Regions from separate parts of the Bradyrhizobium sp. McL0615 genome, predicted to be linked through region 2. Evidence: riboswitches for the same ligand, from Rfam matches in the RefSeq annotation. Region 2 holds a riboswitch; the other holds the start of a gene.
What was found. A riboswitch is a leader RNA that binds a small molecule or an ion and turns the genes downstream of it on or off. The one in region 2 is predicted to bind thiamine pyrophosphate.
Positions count from the first base shown of each region.

Region 1 (11,577 bases), 2.8 Mb from region 2:
AGGGAACGAAGGCTTCGAGGATCGCGGATTTGGTGCCGAGGTCTTCCCAGACTTGCGCGGGATCATCGCCTTCGCGGATGATCGCCTGGCCTTTGCCGTCATAGCCGAAGCGGCGGGTCTTGATCACGGCGGGAAGGCCGATGCGCGCGATGGCCGCGTGCAGGGTTTCAACCGACGACACGTCGGCATAGTCGGCGGTGCCGATGCCGAGCCGTTTCACGAAATCCTTTTCGATCAGCCGGTCCTGTGTGGTCTCCAGGATCTTCTGCGCGGGCAGCACAGGACGCCGCGCGGCCAGCACCATGGCGGTGGCGGCCGGCACGTTCTCGAATTCATAGGTGATGACATCGACATCGTTGGCGAACAATTCGAGCGCCTCGACGTCGGCATATTCGGCGCAGGTCGCGTTCAGCACCACGTCGAAGGCGGGCGAGTCCGGGTCCGGCGAAAACACCTGGCATCTGAGGCCAAGGCGCGCCGCCGCCATTGCCAGCATCCGGCCCAATTGTCCGCCGCCGAGAATTCCGATGGTGTCGCCCGGCTTCAGCTTCACCTTGCCTGAAGCCGTCACGCCGATCCCTCCGGGCGCTCCTGGACCGCGTCCGTCTGCTGCTTGCGCCAGGCGGCCAAGCGCGTTGCCAGCGCCGCGTCGTTCAGCGCGAGCACGCTTGCCGCGAGCAGCGCGGCGTTGATGGCGCCGGCCTTTCCGATCGCCAGCGTGCCGACGGGAACGCCGGCCGGCATCTGCACGATCGAGTACAGCGAATCGATGCCCGACAACGCCTTGGATTCGACGGGAACACCAAAGACGGGGAGTTCCGTCAGCGCCGCCACCATGCCCGGCAGATGGGCTGCCCCGCCAGCGCCGGCGATGATGACCTTGAAGCCTGCGGCCTTGGCGCCCTTGGCAAAGGTGAACAGCCGGTCCGGGGTCCGGTGGGCCGAGACGATGCGCTTTTCGCAATCAATCCCGAGCACAGCCAAGGTCTCGGCGGCGTGGCGCATGGTCTCCCAGTCGGACTGGCTGCCCATGATGATGGCGATCGGTGCGGTCATCTCGTCAATTCTGTTCGGGAATCCAAAAACATAGGCCGGATTATAGGGTCGGCCCGCGGTTCATCCAAGGCGTGGCAAGGGATTAGGAATGGACTATCCTGTCTTGGTGAATCCCGGCAAGCCTTGATAAGCGAGCCTGCACAGGGAAGGCCATGGCGAAGAAAACCAGGACGACCGCCTCAAGGGCCGGAAAACGCCCCAAAAGCGCGGCTTCCGGGCAAAAAACCGCACCACGGCGGTCATCCGCGCCGGGATCCCGGCCGCCGGCGGTGTCCAACGGCACCAAAGCGACGATTCGCCGGCTGAAGGCGCAACTGGCCCGGACCCAGGCGCAGATCGAGGAACTTCAGGCCTCCGCCGATACCGACTTCCTGCTGGGCATTCCGAACCGGCGCGGCTTCGAGCGCGAACTCAATCGCGCGATCGCCTACATCAAACGCTATCGCGCCGGCGGCGCCCTGGTCGTGCTCGACGTCGATCGCTTAAAGCCGATCAACGACGCCTTCGGACACGCCGCGGGCGACCAGGTGCTCAAGGCCATCGTCACGACGCTGCTCGCGCAGGTGCGCGCTTCCGACGTCGTCGGCCGCCTCGGTGGCGACGAGTTCGCGCTGCTGTTGTGGAATCTCAGCGAGACCGACGCGAGGGCCAAGGCGGCCGCGCTGGAAGAAGCGATCGACGGCCTCACCTTCGTGTTCGATGGCCGCACTATTGCCGCGGGCGCCTCCGCGGGCGTCTGCCTTCTCGATACCCACTCCGAAGCCGGCCGCGCGCTGGAAGCCGCCGACAGCGCCATGTATGTGCGCAAGGCGCTGCGGCGGCACGAGGCGAATTCGTGAAGTATCCGTCATTGCGAGCGAAGCGAAGCAATCCATCTCACAGCGCAAAGAAAGAATGGATTGCTTCGCTTCGCTCGCAATGACGAGTCTACAACCCACTCAAATCATCCGGCACATTGCCGAACTTGCGCAGCAGTTTCGCATCGCCGAATTCACCCATCATGGGATCGCCGCTGCGGCTGAAGGCGACGGCGCCGATGCTGCCGGCCATTCGCGACATCATCTCGGCGCGCCGCAACGCGGTCGTCGGGCTCTGGCATTCTTCCGCGGCGCCCGCCATCGGTGAACCGCTATCGTCCTGCAGGAATGGCATTGCGACGTAATAAGTGACATCGGCCATTGGTTTGCTCCGGGTTTGATGGATCAGGCAGCGTCGCTCTCCGCATGGGAGGTTCGGGCCGGCACACAGCCGGCGGCGATGGCCGCCTGCAATTCTTCCAGTTCGGTTTCCAGATACTCGTTCGCCATGATCAGCGCCTTGATGGTCGAGCGCAGATTGCCGTCGCACATCGCGATGGCCTGATCGCAGGCCTGCTCGTAGCGGCTGTTGTCGGACAGGGGCGATGTGACGGACATGGCGGGACTCCCGAGGCTGGCGGCAGGTGGATATGTTCTCTGTTTGTTCTCAAAAAGTCAAGCCGCATCCACCAACCGGAAACCGGTTTTTCGCTCGGACACTCGGCAAGATTCTTCCCGAGGCCGAGGCTATGTGGATGTCGGGGAAAAGCATCTGGCGAAAGCCAGCGGTCTTGGCGAACCGAATTGGCCGAACGGGGCAAGCGCAACGATCAGGCGATGATATCGGGCGTGATCTGGTCTTCGATAAAGGCGATGCGGTCGCGCAATTGCAATTTGCGTTTCTTCAGCCGCTGCAGCCGCAGCAAGTCCGGCGCTGGCGACTGATGCAACGCGTCGATCGCCGCATCGAGATCGCGATGCTCCTGTTGCAGCCGGGCGAGCTCGTTTTCAAGCTCGCGCTCATCATCGTCGGTCATGTTGTACGTTAGCTGAAAGCGCGATGCGGTTGTGAACGGATTATCCTTAGAGCGTGATGACTTTTCTTCGAACAGTCGTCCCGCTCTGGTTGTTTGATTTGAGCATGATCTTCTCGGAAAACCGCTGCCGGCTTTTCCGGATCATGCTCCAAGTCCCGCAGTGAATATCGTCCCTGCGAGGCCGGTCCGCAAGCTGACCGGGTTCCCATACTCACGATTGGTTACAGATAAATCCGAAAATATGACAGGCGCGATTCTGGATACCCATCGACAGATTCGCGGTGTGGTGTACACTCTCTCGTCCGGATCGAATCTGAGGTTCAACCACCGAGGAGGTTTCGTATGGCACTACAGGCGCATCTTGTTGAACTTGAACGTAAACACAAGAGCCTTGAGAATGAATTACACGAAGCGCTCGTCCACCTTTCCACCGACGACCTCCAAATTGTCGAGTTGAAGCGCCGCAAGTTGATGGTCAAGGATGAGATCGAACGGTTGAAGCATACCGTCGGCGAAACTCTCCACTAACCAGTCCAGCAAAGCATCGAAAATCCCTCACAAGGCCGGATGGGCGCCGATGCGCTCATCCGCCTACACGCACATTGTTGTCACGGCGTTGCCTTCGTTAGAGCTCTGCCAAGGCGCCGACATGATCGGCGATCGCGAGCGACGACGTCAGTCCCGGCGATTCGATACCGAACAGATTGATCAGTCCGGCGACGCCGTGATCGGCTGGGCCCTGAATCAGAAAATCCTGGGTAGCGACGGCCGGCGGCACGATCTTCGGCCGGATTCCGGAATAGCTCGGCATCAGCGCGCCGTCCGGCAGCGTCGGCCAGTAGCGCCGGATCGCGGGATAGAAGCGCTCGGCGCGGGCAGGATCCACCGCATAGTCGATGCTCTCGACCCATTCCACGTCGGGGCCGAAACGCGCCTGTCCCGCCATGTCGAGCGTCAGGTGCACGCCCAACCCGCCGGGCTCCGGCACCGGATAGATCAAGCGTGAAAACGGGGCCCGCGCGCTGCAGCTGAAATAATTGCCCTTCGCCAGATAGGCGCAGGGGATCAGCCCGATCGGCATGCCTTCGATGCTGCGCGCCAATGCGGGCGCGCCCAGCCCCGCCGCGTTGACCAGCAAATTGCATGCAAGCGTCATCGGCGCGTCGCCGCCGGTTTCGATTTCGATCCGGCCGGCACCGGCGCGCGCGTGCAACAGCGGCGTATGGAATGCGTAAGCCGCGCCGGCTTCTTCCGCATCGCCCCGCAGCGCCAGCATGTAGGCGTGGCTGTCGATGATGCCGGTGGACGGCGAGAGCAGGGCAGCATCGCAGTTCAGCGCCGGCTCCAGCGCTCGCGCCGCTTCGCCCGTCAGCAACTGCAGATCGTCGACGCCGTTGGCTTCGGCATGCGCCCGGATCGACTGCAGCTTTTCGGTTTCGCTTGCAGTCGTCGCCACGATCAGCTTGCCGCAATTGCGATGGGGAATGCCGTGGTCACGGCAATAGTGGTAGAGCGCGCGCTTGCCGCTGACGCACATCTGCGCCATCAGGCTGCCGGCGCGGTAATAAATGCCGGCGTGGATCACCTCGCTGTTGCGGGAGGAGGTGATGGTCCCGATGCCCTCGGCGGCCTCGAGCACGATCACTTCGCGGCCCGCCTGGGCCAGCCGCCGGGCGATCGCAAGTCCGATCACCCCCGCTCCGACGACGACGCAATCAACCTTGTCCATGTCAGCTTCGGACCTGAGAATCGGGTGTGGAAATCGGCGCTTGCCATGCCCGGCAATCGTCGTTTCGTCCGCTCGAGCAGTCAAACAACCCGTTGGTTTGCCTCGAAATACGCCGCGAACGCCGTCCCGTTAGTGAAGCATTAATCATGTCAGGCCAATTGCCGTAATTTGGGTCACATTTTAGAATTGCAGGGGTAGTCATTTACCCGATCCAAACCCGTCAAGCCAGACACTCCGGCCGCAAACCTCGGGTGGGTAATGACTGACACGAACCGGCAGGCAGAACGGAAAAATTTGATTCCGGTGCAGGCCCTCGTCTGTCTGTTCGCCATGGCTGCGCCGTGCGGACTTGCCTGGGCCGCCGCGCCTTCCGCGGGCTTTGCCCCGGCGAGCTATATCGGCGAACTCGATCCCAATTTCGTCTGGGAGCTCCTGCTCGGGGGGATCGCCGCCGTTTCCTTCCTGGTAGCGATCGGGATCTGGATACTGGCGGCGTTGCGCGGGGCCAAGAGCGCGCAATTGCGGCGCAGCGCATTCATCAGCTCGGCGCTCAACACGCTCAACCAGGGCGTGATGATAACCAACGCACAAAACCGCGTGGTGTTCTGCAACGACCGCTTTCTCGAAATGTACGGGCTCAACCGCGCCGAGATTTCGAACTCCATGACCGGCCGCGAACTGGCCGAACTGCGCCGCACGCGGGGCCTGCTCAACCTTACCGTCGATGAATTCAGCAAGCTTGCCCGCCGCCCGGAAGGCGTCGTCACCGAACTGCCGGACGGGCGATCGGTGCTTTCGAAGATCTTCCGCCTGCCCAATGGCGGGACGATCGGCACGCATGAGGATTGCACGGAGCAGCGCCAGCTGTCGCGCAAGCTGGCATCGACCACCAAATTTCTGGAATCGGTGCTCGACAACGTTCCGGTCTGCGTCGCCGCCAAGAACATCGAGGACGGCCGCTATATCTTCGCCAATCGCGCATTCGAGCGCTTCTCGCGCTTCTCCCGCGATCACGTCATCGGCAAGCGCGCCGACGAAATCTTCCAGCCCGAAACCGCCAAGAGCATCGAGCTGGCGGACCAGGCGGCGCTCACGGCGCCGGAAGGCCATCACCGCAACGAATACGTGGTCGAACGGGGCGACGACGAGCGCGTTCTCTCCTCCAATCGCGTCGTTGCGCGAAACGAGGACAACAAGCCGGAATTCCTGATCACGCTGTTCGACGACGTCACCGACCGAAGGTCGCTGTCGCGCGAGCTCGAGAGTACCAAGAAATTCCTCGAACTGGTGGTCGACAACATCCCGGTGTCGCTGATCGTCGAGCGCGTCAGCGACGGGCGCTATCTGCTCGCCAACCGCAGCGCCGAGACCATTCTCAATCGCCGCCGCGAGGATGCCACCGGCCTGACCGCCGCCGACATCTTCAATCCGCGCGAAGCCAAGCTGATCATCGCGCGCGACGAGGCCGCCATCAAGAAGCGCGGCCTGCTTACCGAAGAGCACCCGATCTCCACCAAGGACGGGTTGCGGCTGTTCCTGACCCGCCGCATGACCGTGCTCGACGAGGCTGGCGACCCGCAATATCTGATCAAGACCCACGAGGACGTCACCGACCGCCGCCAGACCGAATCGCGGATGGCGCACATGGCCTACCATGACGGCCTGACCGATCTGCCGAACCGCGCCGCCTTCCTGCAGGCGCTTACGCAGATGATCGAGGCCTGCGCCGGCACCGACGAGGAATTCGCGGTGCTGTGCGTCGACCTCGACGGGCTGAAGGAAATCAACGACGTGTTCGGCCATGCGATGGGCGACAAGCTCCTGATCGAGGTCGGCGGCCGCATCCAGACCTGCGCCAGTGGCGGCGTGGTGGCCCGGCTGTCCGGCGACGAGTTCGGCCTGATCATCGACGGCAAGCAGCCGGATACGGGCAATGCGCTCGCCGAAAAACTCGCGCAAACGCTGTCGGACGAATTCGTGATCGACGGCAAGTCGGTGCGCACCGGCGTCACCACCGGCATCTCGGTATTTCCGCATCACGGCTCGGACGCGGCTTCGCTGCTCGCCAATTCCGGTGCGGCGCTGTTCCGCGCCAAGCAGAAGTCGCGCGGCTCGATCAGCATTTTCGCGCCCGAGATGGACCAGCAGATCCGCGACCGCCGCGTGCTGCACCAGGACCTCTCGATGGCGATCAAGAACGGCGAATTGTCGTTGCACTATCAGCCGCAGGCCGCGGCGGGGGCGACGGTTGCCGCCAGCAAGGTCATCGGCTTCGAGGCGCTGGCGCGCTGGATGCATCCGATGCGCGGCTTCGTGTCGCCAGGTGAGTTCATCCCGCTTGCCGAAGAGAGCGGCCTGATCGTCGAGATGGGTGTCTGGATCCTGCGCGAAGCCTGCCGGGAGGCCGCCTCCTGGCCGGTGCCGATGCAGATCGCTGTCAACCTGTCGCCGGCGCAGTTCATGCACGGCGACGTGGTCAGCCTGGTGCATTCGATCCTGCTCGAGACCGGGCTGGCGCCCGACCGGCTCGAACTCGAAATCACCGAAGGCGTGCTGATCGAGGACTTCGACCGCGGTCTTGCTTTGTTGAGGCGGTTGAAATCGCTCGGCGTGCGGATCTCGATGGACGATTTCGGTTCCGGCTATTCCTCGCTGAGCTATCTGCAGGCGTTCCCGTTCGACAAGATCAAGATCGACCGCGCCTTCGTCATGAATCTCGGACGCAATCCGCAGTCGGCGGCGATCGTGCGCGCCGTCATCGATCTCGGCCATGGCCTCGAAATGTCGATCGTTGCCGAAGGCGTCGAGACCCAGGAGCAGCTCAGCTTCCTCGCGGACGAGGGCTGCGATGCGGTGCAGGGCTATTTCCTCGGCAAGCCCCAGCCGATCGGGCACTACGCCGCGCTGGTCGGCCGCAGCGCCGCCAACGGCGGCGAAACCGCGCGCAAGCTCGCCAGCGCCTGATTTCGCGAAATCCAGCCACGCTGCATCGGCCGCAAGGCCCGGAGCGGCGATTTGATTTCGACCAGACCCTGACTTGCCTTCCCTTGAGGGCCCGGCTATTTTTGGCCCGGTACCTGATCGAGAAAGGAGGGCTGCGCGGTGACGACAATTTTCCGGCACTTTCGCCAGCGTGGCCCCGTCAACGCCCTGCAAATGCGTTTGCAGGGCTGACCAGAGACTTTTCCGTAATCTCCTCCTGGTCTGCCCCCGTCGCAATGCGGCGTCGAACGTCTGATCGTTCGCGCCTGCCTTTGTGTAGCTCGCCGCGCTCCCGCACGGACATCCGATGATGGCTGCATGCCCCGGACGCCGTGTTGGCCGGCAAGACCAGGGAACGACCATGACCCTTATCAATATTCGCAATCTCGGCGTGACTCTGAGCGCGCCGCTGTTTTCCCGGCTGGACCTTTCCGTCAATGCAGGTGACCGCATCGGGCTCGTCGCCGCCAACGGGCGCGGCAAGTCCACCTTACTGCGATGCATTGCAGGCGCGGCGGAGCCGAATGAAGGCGCGATCACCAGATCGCGCGGGCTGACCATCGGCTATGTCGAGCAGGATGTCCCGTCCGCGCTGGCGGACACGCCGTTCCATACGGCGGTGCTCGACATGCTTCCCGTTGAACGACGGGCAAGTGAAGGCTGGAGGGTCGATGTTGCCCTGGAATCGCTCGGGGTGCCCGAGGCGCTGTGGCAGCGGCCGCTGAAGCAATTGAGCGGCGGCTGGCAGCGGTTTGCCATGCTTGCCCGCGTCGTGGTGGCCGAGGCCGATGTGTTGTTGCTCGACGAGCCGACCAACCATCTGGATCTCGCCAGGATCTGTCAGCTCGAAGCCCGGCTGAACGCGCTGCCACGGGATATGCCGGTCGTGATCGCGAGCCATGACCGCGCCTTTCTCGACGCCACCACCAACCGCACGGTATTTTTGCGGCCCGAGCGGTCGCCAATATTTTCGTTGTCCTATACGCAGGCGCGTGCCGCGCTCAGTGAGGCGGATGCGTCGGAGGAAAGGCGCTACCGGCGTGACCTGAAGGCTGCCGAGCAGCTTCGTCAGCACGCTGCCAAGCTCAACAATATCGGCATCAATTCCGGCAGCGACCTTCTGTTGCAGAAGACCAAGCAACTGAAGCAGCGGGCCGAGAAGCTGGAAGATGCGGCAAAGCCCGCCCATCTGGAGCGCTCCGCAGGGACGATCAAGCTAGCCAACCGCGGAATGCACGCCAGGGTTCTGATTGCGCTGGACGATGCCGCCGTCGCCACCCCCGACGGCAGGTTGCTGTTCAAGACCGGCAAGCAGTTCATCTGCAAGGGCGACCGGATCGTGCTATTGGGGCCGAACGGGGCCGGCAAGACCCGGCTCGTGGCGATACTGCGTCAGGCGATCGAAAACCCGGAAGCCATGCCGGCCGGCATCAAGGTGACGCAGTCGCTTGCGCTCGGCTATTGCGAACAGAATCTTGCCGATCTTTCCGATGCCGACACGCCGATGCACGCGCTTGTCAGCCGATTCGCGGTCGGCGATCAGCATGCGCGCGCATTGCTCGCCGGCGCAGGCCTGCCGGTTGCGATGCAAGGCCGTCCGATCGGCCGGCTGTCCGGTGGACAGAAGGCGCGTCTCGGCATGCTGCTGCTGCGGCTTGCCCAGCCGAACTTCTATCTGCTGGATGAGCCTACCAACCACCTGGATATCGAGGGACAGGAAGCGCTGGAAGACGAATTGTTGGAACATCAGGCCAGCTGCCTGCTGGTTTCGCACGACCGCAACTTCGTGCGAGCCGTGGGAAACCGGTTCTGGCTGATCGAAAAGAAGAAGCTGGTGGAACTCGTCGCACCGGAGCGTTTCTTCGCGTCAATGGGTGACCGGACTTCTGACAGTTGGACCCTTCGGTAAAATGTCGAGAGGGCAGGACGAACACGGCCTATTCACAGTGGCTTGGGCACCCGCCGCGCCATTGCGCGCGGTGTTCGTTTGACGGCGCGACCGGCAATCGGCAAATTCGAACACATGTCAGTTGCTGGCGCTGCGTTACGTAGAACGCGAAGGCAACGCGTGACCGACAAGAGACATCGCCACATCAGCGCCAAAGAGCTTGACGCTACACTTTCAACCTGAAACCTTGCCGTATCCGGGGTGCCCGCAGTACGGGCTGAGATCACACCCGCTGAACCTGCCTGGGTAATGCCAGCGAAGGGAGACAATCATGCTGGTTGTTGGCGACGAGCGTCTGCAGGCTTTGCTGGACACACTCCATGCCGAGAGTGACGAGCAAAAGGTGGAGATCGTTGCTTTCGAAGCGCGACGAGGCGGTGCTAGTGATTCTCCAAGTGCTGAGGAGATTCGCGCCTTTCGTAACAACAAGCTTGTTGCGCTAGACCGCGACAAGGCGGAGTTTTGCTACCAGCTTTGCCGTGCCAAAAAGGCTTGCCGGATTGTCGAGGTCGGCACTTCGTATGGTGTCTCAACACTCTACCTAGCGGCCGCGGTGCGCGACAATGTCGCCGAATTAGGTGGCTCAGGTGCGGTTATCGGAACTGAGCACGAGCCCAGTAAGGCTGCCGCCGCTCGAGAGAATTTTGCACGATCAGGTTTGAGCAGCTTCATCCAGCTCCGCGAGGGGGATCTTCGACAGACGTTGAAGCAGATCGACGGCCCCATCGATTTCGTGCTGATGGACGTTTGGATTGCGATGGCGCTGCCTGCATTAGAACTCATCGCACCGCATCTCGCGTATGGTGCCGTCGTTGTAAGCGATAACACGAGGGAGCATCGAGCATTCTATGCAGATTATTTCGAGTTCCTGAATGATCCGACCAACCGCTTCACGACGATGACTTTGCCATTCGACGGCGGCCTGGAAATGTCGGTTCGCTGCTAGAAGGCTTAAGCCACGGACGTTGCTGTTCGTCAGCCAATCGGGGACTGGAAAGTTGCGCATGGCTTCCTCCACACGACCGAAATTGTTCACGCTGATCCTGCTCAGCAGTCTCTCGGTCGTTTCGCTAAACATGTTTCTCCCGTCGCTATCGGCAATCGCCGGCGAATTTCATGCCGGTTATGGTTTGCTCGCGAACGTATCGATTGCCGGCTACGCCGGGACGACGACAGTGCTGCAACTCCTGATCGGTCCCTTGTCGGACAGGGTCGGCCGGCGACCAGTGATCCTCGTAAGTCTCGCGATCTTCGTCTGCGCATCGCTCGGCTGTTTGCTGGCGACAGACGTCTGGACGTTTCTGCTCTTTCGCACGATGCAGGCCGCAATAGTCTCCGGATTAGCGCTGTCGCGCGTGATCATCCGGGATGCGGAACCGCCACAGAAAGCGGCAAGCCTCATGGGCTATTTATCGATCGCGTGGGCGATCGCGCCAATGGTGGCCCCAACGTTAGGAGGAACGTTGGATCAACTGTTTGGCTGGCGCTCGAACTTTTGGGCGTTCCTTGTCTTTGGCGCGGCCATGCTGGCCTTGTGCTGGCTCGATCTAGCCGAGACCAACAAGAACCCTTCAGAGACGTTCACGAAGCAGTTTCAGGCATTCCCCAGTTTGTTCCGGTCTCGGCGATTTTGGGGTTACTCACTGTGCATGGCGTTTTCAATCGGTGCACTTTACGCCTTTCTTTCGGCCGCGCCTCTCGTGGCAACAACGGTGTTTCGGATGTCGCCGGCGAAGCTTGGAGTTTATATGGGAAGCACCGCCGCAGGCTTTATCATCGGCAGTTTCGTGTCAGGTCAATTTGCTGCGCGCTTTCCACTTACGACGATGATGGTCGTGGGCAGGCTTGTCGCCTGTGTCGGACTAGCGTCGGGGCTGGGGTTGCTCCTCGCCGGATTCGTGCACGAGGTGTCCTTGTTTGGCGCTTGCGTTTTTCTCGGTTTCGGAAACGGCGTCTCGATGCCGAGCAGTAACGCTGGCGCGATGTCTGTTCGGCCCGAACTGGTCGGAAGCGCTGCCGGACTATCGG
Region 1 covers NZ_CP188254.1:1,434,809-1,446,385, forward strand. The annotation lists gene ACPPVP_RS06785 (5-(carboxyamino)imidazole ribonucleotide synthase) at 1-571, opposite strand, end outside; gene purE (5-(carboxyamino)imidazole ribonucleotide mutase) at 568-1,056, opposite strand; gene ACPPVP_RS06795 (GGDEF domain-containing protein) at 1,209-1,895, shown strand; gene ACPPVP_RS06800 (hypothetical protein) at 1,984-2,235, opposite strand; gene ACPPVP_RS06805 (hypothetical protein) at 2,259-2,471, opposite strand; gene ACPPVP_RS06810 (YdcH family protein) at 2,684-2,890, opposite strand; gene ACPPVP_RS06815 (YdcH family protein) at 3,233-3,418, shown strand; gene ACPPVP_RS06820 (NAD(P)/FAD-dependent oxidoreductase) at 3,516-4,619, opposite strand; gene ACPPVP_RS06825 (sensor domain-containing protein) at 4,878-7,583, shown strand; gene ACPPVP_RS06830 (ABC-F family ATP-binding cassette domain-containing protein) at 7,963-9,510, shown strand; TPP riboswitch at 9,737-9,830, shown strand; gene ACPPVP_RS06835 (O-methyltransferase) at 9,821-10,495, shown strand; gene ACPPVP_RS06840 (multidrug effflux MFS transporter) at 10,554-11,577, shown strand, end outside.
Region 1: linked by a shared signal. The riboswitch ahead of ACPPVP_RS06835 (O-methyltransferase) and the one ahead of ACPPVP_RS35825 (FAD-dependent oxidoreductase) in region 2 are both predicted to bind thiamine pyrophosphate.

Region 2 (11,577 bases):
TCGAGCGGAACACCTGGTTGGCTGCCTTCTGGACATTGTTGCTGAAGGTCTGGTGATCGGTCTGGATTTCCAGCCGCGTTTTGCGGCTGCACATCGCTTTCACGACCGATTGCAGGCGCATGCAGATCTCGTCCCGGTAATTCTGCGTGCTTTCGAAGGTGGCCCTGGGGTCGACGATCTGGGTCCGCACGACATAGGTAAGGTTGAGGGAAAAGCGGTCCGTCGAAACGGTGCCCTGGTTGAGCCTGAAGATTTCGGGACGGCGGTCGATCCGCGCGATCTGCCGGCTGCCGGCCCGGATGCGGTGCCGCCCGGGGGGCAGGGCCCTTTCGAAGCGTCCGTTCCGGTAGAGCAACATGGTCTCAAACTGCTGGACGCAGATCCGGTCGAAGCCGACCAGCGCCATGACGCCTTTCCTGAACAGCGTGGAAATCCAGGCCCAGGTGCCAGCGATCACGGCGATGACGATCAGGAAAAAAGCCATCGATCCCAGAAGTTCACCCACGCTTTGCCTTCTCCTGCCTTGTTTTTATCTCGTTGGCTTTTTTATCTCGTTGGCGACGCTGCGATGCCGGTTCTTCCCCTTGCTTTTTTCCTGGCTTGATACGTCGAAATTAAGTCATCACCGTTTCGATCGGAGCGGGTAACAAAAAAATAATCGGACAGTTGCCCGGTCATTTGCATTTTGAATAGACTCATTTTTCGGACACCGGATTGTTCGCGACTTTGCCACGCTTTTGCAAGGGACGCATCGTATCTGGAATCGTTATTGCAACGAAGGGTTGTGAGGGGTGGGCGATGTATGCCGTTCAGTTCCCGGCCCGTGCGGTAGATCCAGTGCGCTGCGGCTTACTCCCGTCATTGCGAGCGCAGCGACGCAATCCATAGCTCGGCAAGCGGAGAGGTGGATTGCGTCGCTGCGCTCGCAATGACGGGGATATGGTTTCGCGTTCTCGCGACTTCTTTCGCCCGAGGTTTGCATCATCATTTGCCTCTCCTCGAAATCGGAGGGCGCAGGGAAGACCGGGTGCACGCTGCACCCACGGTCTCGTGTGCAATCTGCGCATGAGAAACGCGCACACGAGCATACAGGTACAGGCGGAGCATCCCGGCCTTCCCTGCGCAGTGGCTTTACGGCTTACTTCGTGCTCTCCCCGGCGAACGGCTCTTTTGCCACCGTCGCCTCCGAGAAGCTTCGCTTCTCTCGGACTTAATGCCAGCACCGCGACATCAGGACCACACGACTTCACCGTACGCTCGAGCCACACACGTCAGTCGCAGCTCTCGCGTCCACCGCATCCCACCGCGCGTTCGTGACGTTCGCGAGCGCCCCTCTCATCGGGTGAGACGGGCGGAGATATGTGGCTGATTTGGCCATCGTGTTAAGCGGAATATTTTTGCGCGAAGGACTGGACAGGTTTTACTGATTTGCCCGTCGTGTTGATTTGTCGCACGGATGCACAGGATTTGCGCTTGCGCGGCAAGCAAATCAGTCCGCAGCGCAGGTCCGTAGGGTGGGCAAAGCGTAAGCGTGCCCACCAATTCACACTGTGCTCGTGATGGTGGGCACGCTTCGCTTTGCCCACCCTACGCTTTACGCGGACTGCAGCCTCGCTACAGCAAGCAAAGCCGATGGAGCTTGCACGAACGCACCCCCGATGACGGCGAAACGTGCTCGACCTAGCTGTGCGTGGAAACGTCGACGCCGTCAGTCGCATACTGCCGGATCTTGTTCCGCATCGTGCGCACCGAAAGTCCGAGCACGCGTGCTGCGTGGGTGCGATTGCCGTGGCAGCGCGCCAGCGTCTGCAGCACGAGCTCGCGCTCGATCGCCTCGATTGTGGAGCCGATCAGCATCGGCACGATCTGGTGGGGTGAAAGGGTCTGAGACTCCGACAGCGGAATCTCGGGCACGGGAACACAGTCCAGGCCAAGATACACGTCACCGCACCCGCCAAGATACTCCTGGGGCATCAACACCTCCCGATCGACGCTTGCTCCGAAACGCGGAGCAGAAACATCAGGAATCAACGGCCCCCAAGCCGTAGACGGAGGGTGGGCGCGAATCGGTTAATGAAAGGTTAAATGGCACGGAAAGGTTTTGACGTCGCTTTGTCACACCCTGAAGTATATGTTCAGCGGCGGGCAGATAGACCTGTCAGCAGCGTAGGATGGGTAGAGCCCAGCGAAACCCATCGTCGCTCGCGCCCAGTCCGCCATGCTCTCGTTGCGAAAGATGGCGATGTCGCTTCGCTCGTCCGTCCTGCACGCTGGTTGTCGAAAACTCGACCGTCACCACTTCAACCATTCGTAGCCCGCATGAGCGGAGCGATATGCGGGGAGATTTTCTTGACGTAGTCCCGGATGTCGCGGCGCTCATCCGGGCTACTTGCTAACGCGCCGGCTCTTTCGTCCGTTCTTCGGTTGCGATCGATTGTGCAGGCTTGGTCGAGCGAACCATCAGAAATGTTCCAGACAGCCCTGGCAACCTCCAGCGCCCATCGATTTCTGTCGCGTCAGCATTTACCACGCCTTCATAAAAGACCGTGTCATAGCCGCAGCCAGATGGCTCGTAACGTTTGATGAACGAGACCGCGCTGCCGGATCGATGGCCCGCAATCGAGGCGTTGTGGGTGCCGCCCACCAGGCAGCCGGGCAAGATGCAGGGTTCGGTCACGTTTCCGCCGAGCGCGCCACCGGAATCGATAAGCGTCGCCAGAAACGTGACCATTCCAATTTGCGACTGAACATAGGTGCCGTCCCAGACACCGGTCAGATTGTCGGTCATTGCGATTCAGGTGAGTGCGCAGCCCTCACAACACCCGATTACTCTCCTTCACCTTCTCCGCATCCAGATACACGCTCGACCCCATCTCCTTGAACTTCTGGCTCATCGCCGCCATCCCATCCTCGATGGTCCCGCTCACCGACATCCCGACACTCGCCGGATCATTCAACGTCGCCGCGTAATCCCGCACGTCCTGCGTGATCTTCATCGAGCAGAATTTTGGGCCGCACATCGAGCAGAAATGCGCGACCTTGTGGGCTTCCTTCGGCAGGGTCTCGTCGTGGAAGCTCTTTGCGGTGTCCGGATCGAGGCCGAGGTTGAACTGGTCGGTCCAGCGGAAGTCGAACCTCGCACGGGAGAGCGCGTCGTCGCGCAGTTGCGCGGCGGGGTGGCCCTTGGCGAGGTCGGAGGCGTGGGCGGCGATCTTGTAGGTGATGACGCCGACCTTGACGTCGTTACGATCAGGCAGGCCGAGATGTTCCTTCGGTGTCACATAGCAAAGCATGGCGCAGCCGAACCAGCCGATCATGGCCGCGCCGATGCCCGAGGTGATGTGGTCGTAGCCCGGCGCGATATCGGTGGTCAGCGGGCCTAACGTGTAGAACGGGGCTTCGCCACATTCCTTGAGCTGCTTGTCCATGTTGATCTTGATCTTGTGCATCGGCACGTGGCCGGGGCCTTCGATCATCACCTGGCAGCCTTTTTCCCACGCAATCTTGGTGAGCTCGCCGAGCGTCTCCAGTTCGGCGAATTGCGCGCGGTCATTGGCATCGGCGATCGAGCCGGGGCGCAGGCCGTCGCCGAGCGAGAACGAGACGTCATACTTGCGCATGAGGTCGCAGATCTCGTCGAAATGGGTATAGAGGAAGCTCTCCTTGTGATGCGCCAGGCACCACTTCGCCATGATCGAGCCGCCGCGCGACACGATGCCGGTGACGCGGTTGGCGGTGAGGTGGATGTAGGGCAGGCGCACGCCGGCGTGAATGGTGAAATAATCGACGCCCTGTTCGCACTGTTCGATCAGCGTGTCCTTGTAGAGCTCCCAGGTCAGTTTGACCGGATCGCCTTCGCACTTTTCCAGCGCTTGATAAATCGGAACGGTGCCGATCGGGATCGGCGCGTTGCGCAAGATCCATTCCCGCGTGGTGTGGATGTTGCGGCCGGTGGAGAGGTCCATCACGGTGTCAGCGCCCCAGCGGATCGCCCACACCATCTTGTCGACTTCTTCTTCGACCGACGAGGTGACGGCGGAGTTGCCGATATTGGCGTTGATCTTGGTCAGGAAGTTGCGGCCGATGATCATCGGCTCGAGCTCGGCGTGGTTGATGTTGCAGGGGATGATGGCGCGGCCGCGCGCGATCTCGGAGCGCACGAATTCCGGCGTGACGAAGGCGGGGACTTCCGCGCCAAAGCTTTCGCCGTCGGCGAGGGCGGCTTCGGCACGTTCGAGCTGCTTTTTGCGGCCGAGGTTTTCGCGCTCGGCGACGTAGATCATCTCTTTCGTGATGATGCCGGCACGGGCGAATTCGAGCTGGGTGATCTTGTGGCCGTCGAGGCCGCGCAGCGGGTTGTGATGCGCGGTGAACGCCTTTGCGGCGTGCGAGGCGCCGACATTGCCGTTATCTTCCGGCTTGATGTCGCGGCCCTGATACTCCTCGACGCCGCCGCGTTCCTTCACCCAGGCGAGACGGTTGCGCGACAGGCCGGCGTTGACGTCGATGGTCACCGTCGGGTCGGTGTAGGGGCCGGAGGTGTCGTAGACCGGCAGGTTCGGCTCGCCGGCGCCTTCGCTCAGGATGATTTCGCGGAGCGGCACGCGCAGGTCGGGCGCGGCGTCGGGGGTAGCGAAGATCTTTCGCGACGAGGGCAGGGGGCCGGTGGTGACGGCGGGAAGCGTGGTGTCGGGATTGGAGCGGATGTTCATTATGTTATCCTCCTTGTTCTAATTCGTTGGCATCGCTGAGCGAGAAACGGCTACCGCTGTCATCCCCGCGAAAGCGGGGATCCAGTATCCCAGAGACCGCGCTGAGGGGCGGAGAGGCCGCGGCGTACTGGATCGCCCGGTCAAGCCGGGCGATGACGGCGGAATGACTGGCACGGTGCTTCGAACAGTGCGCATCACGCGGCCTCCGCGCTCTGGCCGAGCCACTGCCGCACCCGCGCATCCGGATCGGCGTTCTGCGTGACATCGCCGACGACGGCGATGGAATCCGCGCCGGCGGCAAAAATTTCGGCCGACTGTTCGAACTTGATGCCGCCGATCGCGACCAGCGGGATGCTGCCTACGCGCTTCTTCCACTCGGTAATTTTTGCAATGCCCTGCGGCGCGAAGCGCATCGATTTCAGCGTGGTGGGGAAGATCGGGCCGAGCGCGATGTAGTCCGGCTTCGCGGCAAGCGCGGTCGCCAGTTCCGCGTCGTCATGGGTGGAGATGCCGAGCGTCAATCCTGCTTTGCGGATTTCGCTGAGGTCGGCGTCGGCAAGGTCTTCCTGGCCGAGATGCAGGTGCGTTGCGCCGGCGACGATCGCCGCGCGCCAGTAATCATTGACCACGAGTTTGGCGTCGGTGCCCTTGATGGCCTCCAGCGCGTCGCTCACGATCTGCAGCGCCTCTGAATCATTGAGGTCCTTGGCGCGCAGCTGGATGGTGCCGGCGCCGAGCAGCGCCAGCCGCGTCACCCAGGCGACGTTGTGAACGACGGGATAGAATTTATCAGGATACGGCATGCCAGAACGGGGTCCCGATCACAGGGGTTGAGGGCGAGGCGAAGTCGCGGGCTTCCATCAGCCCGGCTTCATAAGCGGTGCGGCCGGCTTCCACGCCGAGGCGGAATGCGTTGGCCATCGCGACCGGGTCGGCGGCTTTGGCCACGGCGGTGTTGAGCAGCACGGCGTCGTAGCCGAGTTCGAGGGCGTGGGCGGCATGTGAGGGCGCGCCGAGGCCGGCGTCGACCACCAGCGTGATGTCGGGCAGGCGCTCGCGCATCAGCCTCAAGGCATCGCGGTTGGTGATGCCTTTTGCACTTCCGATCGGCGCGGCCCACGGCATCGCCACCTTGCAGCCGGCATCGACCAGCCGCATCGCGACCGAAAGGTCTTCGGTGCAATAGGGGAACACTTCAAAGCCGTCCTTGATCAGGATGGCGGCGGCTTCGACCAGGCCGACCACGTCGGGCTGCAGCGTGTCGTTGTCGGCGATCACCTCCAGCTTGATCCAGGGCGTTCCGAACAATTCGCGCGCCAGTTTTGCCGTCGTCACCGCCTCGCGCACGCTGCGGCAGCCGGCGGTGTTCGGCAGCACCGTGACGCCGAGCTCGCGGATCAGCGACCAGAACGCATCGCCGGTCTTGCCGCCGGCGGCTTCGCGCCGCAGCGACACGGTGACGATATTGGCTCCCGATGCGCGGATCGCGTCCTGCATGATCGCGGGCGAGGGGTACAAGGCCGTGCCGATCAGCAGGCGGGAGGAGAAGGTTTTGCCGTAGAAGTTGAGCATGCTCACGGTGTCTCCTCAAATGATCCTGTCGTCTCGACAACGCCACTCGTCATCCCCGCGAAGGCGGGGATCCAGTACGCCGGGAAGCCAGCGATCAAACCGATAGGCCGCGGAGTACTGGGTCGCCCGGTCAAGCCGGGCGATGACGGTTTGGCTCCCTCGCCCCGCGCTTGCGGGGAGAGGGTCGGGGTGAGGGGCTCTCTCCGCGAGTGTGATCTATCGATGGACCTGTACCCCCTCACCCGGATCGCAAGCGCGATCCGACCTCTCCCCGCAAGCGGGGAGAGGTTAAGGGAGACCGCGGCGCGATTCACCATCACTTCACCCTCCCTGCCGCGGCGTGATGATCTCGATCTCGTCGCCGCTCTTCAGCACAGTCTCCGCCCAGCGGTTTTTCGGCAGCACATCGTAATTCAGCGCGATCGCGAAATGCGTGCCTTCATATTCGAGCTCGCTGAGCAGGGCGTCGACGCGGGACGAGGCGATCTCCCGCTGCTCCCCATTGACGGTCACACGCATCGCATCACCTCATTGTCGATCGCGCCGCGCTGGACATAGCCAAGCGTCAGCTCGGCCAGCGCAGGCGCCAGCAGAAAGCCGTGGCGGTAAAGGCCGTTCACCGCGATCTTCTTGTCGACCGTGATGCGCGGTAGGTTATCCGGGTAGGCGGGACGAAGGCCCGAGCCGAATTCGACGATGCGCGCTTCGGCAAAGGCCGGGTGCACGGCATAGGCGGCGCCGAGCAGTTCCAGCGCCGAGCGCACGCTGACGCCGGTGTCCTCGGCCTCGATCGAGGTTGCGCCCAGCATGAATTTGTTGTCGCCGCGCGGGATCACGTAGAGCGGCCAGCGCGGATGGATCAGCCGCACCGGGCGCGACAGCTCGACCTCGGATGTCTCGACGATGATCATCTCGCCCTTGACGCCGCGCAATTCGGGCTGCTCGTCGCGGGCGGACAGACCGCGGCAGTCGATCACGATGCCGTCGAGATCTTCCGCGCTGGTGTCGCAGTCGAACTTGATGGTGCCGCCGGCGGCTTCGATCCGGGCATGCAGTTCGGGCAGCACTTTTCGCGGCTCGACATGACCTTCACCGGCATAGAACAGGCCGTCGCGGAAACGGCCGTCCAGCGACGGTTCGAGTTCGCTTAGCCCGTGCCCGTCGAGCCTGACATGGCCTGATGTCAGTTTCGCAAAGCGTTCGAAATCGGCGCGGTCGCGCGCATGCGCCACGACCAGCGAACCGTTGAACGGGGTGTTGGGAAAATGCTCGCGCCACAGGTCGAGCGAGCGGATGCCGAGCCGGCCGATCGCGGGCTCCGAGGTTTCGGCCTCGCACCAGGGCGCCAGCATGCCGCCGGCCCAGTGGCTGGTGGAAAGCGTCATATCGGCGTCACTGCGCTCATACAGAGTGACGGCATGGCCGGCCTGCGCGAACAGCAACGCCTGCCATGCGCCGGCAATGCCCGCGCCGATGATGGAAACGGGGGAATCCCCCCGCGGATCTGACTTCTGGTACATCCCTGTCCCTTCGCCGGCATGACCCGGATCAGGTTCAAAGGGTCACCGCGGTCCTGGGCTGAACTGCCCAAGCTTGCGGTATCTCAGCTCCTCATCGGAGCACCCCTCGGAACAGGGCTAATGTAGGCAGTTGGGCTGACGTGTCAACGCGGCTTTGCGGGAACTGCACCGCTGTCGCGCCTCGGACAGGCTGAACCGGGGCCCAAAACGCCGCTATTTGCAAAACCCCCGCTATTTGGAGGTCTGCATTGCGTTCGCCTCGGCGGGGACTTTCGCCGTTTCGACCGGCTTGGCGACGATTTTTGGCGGCGCATCACTCGCGAGCATCGGCGCGGCCACTTTGGGCTGTTCGAACCGCTGGCGTTTTGCCGCGTAGTAATAGCCGCTCGCATAATAACGCACGGCGCGGCTGTGATCGCCGTTGGCGGCGCGATAGGCGCCGGCGAGATATTTGACGCCCCAGGCGAGATTGGTGTCGGGATCGCGCAGGCCCGCGGCGTCACCGGTGTAGCCGAGGCCGCGCGCGGTCGGCAGCTTGATCTGCATCAGCCCGATGGTGCCGCCGCGCCCGACGAGGCCAGCATGATATTTGCTCTCACGCACGATCACGCGGTGCACCAGCGCTTCCGGCACGTTGTTGGCGCGCGCATGGCTTGCGACCATGCTGTCATACTGCGCGCGGCTCTGCGCCATCGCATCGGGCGAAACCAAGAGCGCTGCGGCGGCGGCGAACGCAAACGTCGGAAAACTTTTCATAAAAAAATCTCTGCGGACGGATGTTAACGACTGTTGGTTTGGGTAGTTCCATTACCGGGCGCAGATGTGGCGAAAAACCGACGACATCGCGGCGAGATCTTGCAGGCAGCGCATTCGTTAACGGACCAACGGTGGGCGCGCCGCGCAAATTGTTAGTGCGATGCATCGCGTCTGCTACGCGAACTGCGTCATGCCGACGCGCATGATTGTCGTGCAAATGAATCGATGAAAGTGTACAAGCGTTGCCGCCAGAATGTTTAGTTTTGACAGCAATCCTGTCTCATTCAACGACATAATAATCGTCGATCAAGCAAAACGTCGTCGGCAAGACGTCAAAAGGGAGATGCGCCATGGCTCGACTCGATTCCAGCTATCTGCCTCGCGGCAATCCCTGTGCGCAGTGTGGCAAGCCGATCCCGAGACCCGATTGGGTCGAGAGCAGTCCGGGCCGCACGTCCTTCCTCTGGTTCTGTCGCGCCTGCGATTATCGCTTCGAGGCGATCGCGATCTATGAGGAAGCGGATCCCGACGCGCTGGCAGCCTGACGCAACTATCTAGGCCGCAGCGCGGTCGCTGTTCTGGCGAACCGGCAATCGTATCCGAACCACCAGTCCATGTGGCTGCCGGTCGTGCAGCGACAGTGTGCCGCCATGCGCGGTTGCAATGGCGTTGGTGATCGAAAGACCGAGGCCGAAGCCTGCCGCTTCGTCCATGTTGCGGGCCTCGTCGCCGCGCACGAACGGCTCCAGCATGTTCTGCTTCAGCGCATCGGAAATGCCGGGGCCGTCGTCTTCGACGTCGATGGTGAGGTGATCCGCCAAGACGCGCAGCCGGATCACCGCCTCGGCGCCGAACCGCACGGCGTTCTCCACCAGATTGGTGACGGCGCGGTGCAGATCGTCCGGCCGCACCGTGGCCATAGCGTGCGCGGGGCCGTCATAGCCGACCTTGCGTCCCATGTCGGCGAACTGGTCGGTGATCAGCTGCAGCGTGCTGGCGACATCGGTCAGCGTCATGGCCTCCAACCTGCGGCCGTTGCGCAGGAACGACAGCACCGATTCCAGCATTGAGCGCATCTGGTCGAGGTCGTCGAGCATGCGGCTGCGGTGGGTCTCGTCCTCGATGAATTCGGAGCGCAGACGCATTCTTGTGATCGGCGTGCGCAGATCGTGGCTGATCGCGGCGAGCATTTTGGTGCGGTCGTCGATCAGGCCGGTGATGCGCTGGCGCATGCGATTGAGCGCGCGTGCGACCGAGCGGATTTCCTCCGGCCCGCGTTCGGGCAGCGGCGCCGCGCCGCCGTTGAGGCTGAAGCTCTCGGCGGCCTTGGCGAAGGACGACAAGGGCGCGGTCAATGCGCGGGCCGCCCACAGGCCCAGCAACGTGACGCTGATGACGGCAAACAGCAGCGTCATCATCCAGGGCCCGCCGAGAAATGGCGGCCGCGGCCGGTCCGGCAGGACGTTGGCCGAAATCAACATGCCGTCCGGCAAGCCGATGCCGAGCTTGCGGGGCTCGCCGCCCGCAAGCGGGAAGATGCGATAGTCATGGCCGAGACGCCGCTGCAGGCCGTGCGAGTTGAACCCGCTGGCTGCGTCCGCCGCAGGCATCGACCCGGAGGGAAGGATTTCGATGCCGAGCTGTGGAAAGGCGCGCGCGATGTCGGCGGACAGCCGCGACCGTTCGAAGGCGGGCGCGGCGCCGAGCAACTGCACGGACGCGGCAAGCTGGCCGTGGCCGCCGCGATCGAACGACGGATCCGGCTGGTCGGGCCGGTGCAGAAAAAAGCTCGCAGTGATGATCAGATGGAGGGCAGCGATCGAGACGACGACGAGGGCTGCAATCTGGCCGCTGATGCCGCGCAGATTCAAAAGGCCCATCATGATCAGTGGCCGGCGGCGGTCATCGCCTCGACGCTGGGTTCAACGCGCGGCGTGAACATGTAGCCGCCGGAGCGCACTGTCTTGATCATGGTGGCGGCTTGCGGATCGGCTTCGATCTTGCGACGGATGCGGCTGACCAGCACGTCGATCGAGCGTTCGAACGAGCCGGCATTGCGGCCCTGCGTGAGGTCGAGCAGGCTGTCGCGCGACAGCACCCGGCCGGGCCGCTCGCAGAATGTTCGCAGCAGGTCGAACTCGGCGCTGGTCATGGCGACGTGCGCGCCCTCGGGATTGCGCAACTCGCGTAGCCGGAAATCGATCCGCCAACCTGCAAATGCAAGCGCGGTCGCGCCCTCGGTGGCACTGGCGGTGAAGGCTATGGCCTGCCGGCGCAGCACCGCGTTGATCCGGGCCAGCAATTCGCGCGGGTTGAACGGCTTGGCCAGATAGTCGTCGGCGCCCATCTCCAGGCCGAGGATGCGATCGACGTCCTCGCCACGCGCGGTCAGCATGATGATCGGGGTCTGCGATTGCGCGCGCACCTTGCGGCACAGGCTGAGGCCGTCCTCGCCGGGCAGCATGACGTCGAGAATCAAGAGATCGACCCTGCGGTCGGTCATGGCGCGGGCCATCTCGCGGCCGTCGGCCGCGGTCGCCACGTTGCAGGCGTTGTTGCGCAGGTATTTTGCGATCAGCGACCGCGTCTCGCGATCGTCCTCAACGACAAGGATGTTGGGTATTGCCTGGGCCATACCGACCTTTTGTCGGTGATTCGGGCGTGCGTGCGAAGGATTTTTGTTTCCGGATGTTTCTGGATAACTCGGGGCAACACCGGGCAACAGGCGAGGGGGCGGGCGAAAATATCTCGTTAAGACCCGGAGCCCTACGGTCGATGCATGTTCCACGCGTACCTCGACGAATCACCTGACCATCCCCTGACGATCCCTTGATGATCCCTTGGAGCTATCATGACCTCGATCTCGGCGGCCTCGGCCCAGACCTACCAGTCGCCCCTCCAGAAGTTGCAGGATGAGTTGCAGTCCGAAGTAAACAGCGGTGCCATCAGTTCATCGGACAAGGACGCCTTGTCGGCTGCCCTGACCGATATCGATTCGGCGATGCAAGCCAGCCGCG
Region 2 covers NZ_CP188254.1:7,453,603-7,465,179, reverse strand. The annotation lists gene ACPPVP_RS35865 (SPFH domain-containing protein) at 1-406, opposite strand, end outside; gene ACPPVP_RS35860 (hypothetical protein) at 405-647, shown strand; gene ACPPVP_RS35855 (helix-turn-helix domain-containing protein) at 1,681-1,974, opposite strand; gene ACPPVP_RS35850 (hypothetical protein) at 2,393-2,788, opposite strand; gene thiC (phosphomethylpyrimidine synthase ThiC) at 2,814-4,712, opposite strand; gene ACPPVP_RS35840 (thiamine phosphate synthase) at 4,907-5,515, opposite strand; gene ACPPVP_RS35835 (thiazole synthase) at 5,502-6,284, opposite strand; gene thiS (sulfur carrier protein ThiS) at 6,606-6,803, opposite strand; gene ACPPVP_RS35825 (FAD-dependent oxidoreductase) at 6,794-7,804, opposite strand; TPP riboswitch at 7,792-7,921, opposite strand; gene ACPPVP_RS35820 (transglycosylase SLT domain-containing protein) at 8,036-8,560, opposite strand; gene ACPPVP_RS35815 (hypothetical protein) at 8,911-9,105, shown strand; gene ACPPVP_RS35810 (ATP-binding protein) at 9,115-10,443, opposite strand; gene ACPPVP_RS35805 (response regulator) at 10,446-11,195, opposite strand; gene ACPPVP_RS35800 (hypothetical protein) at 11,412-11,577, shown strand, end outside.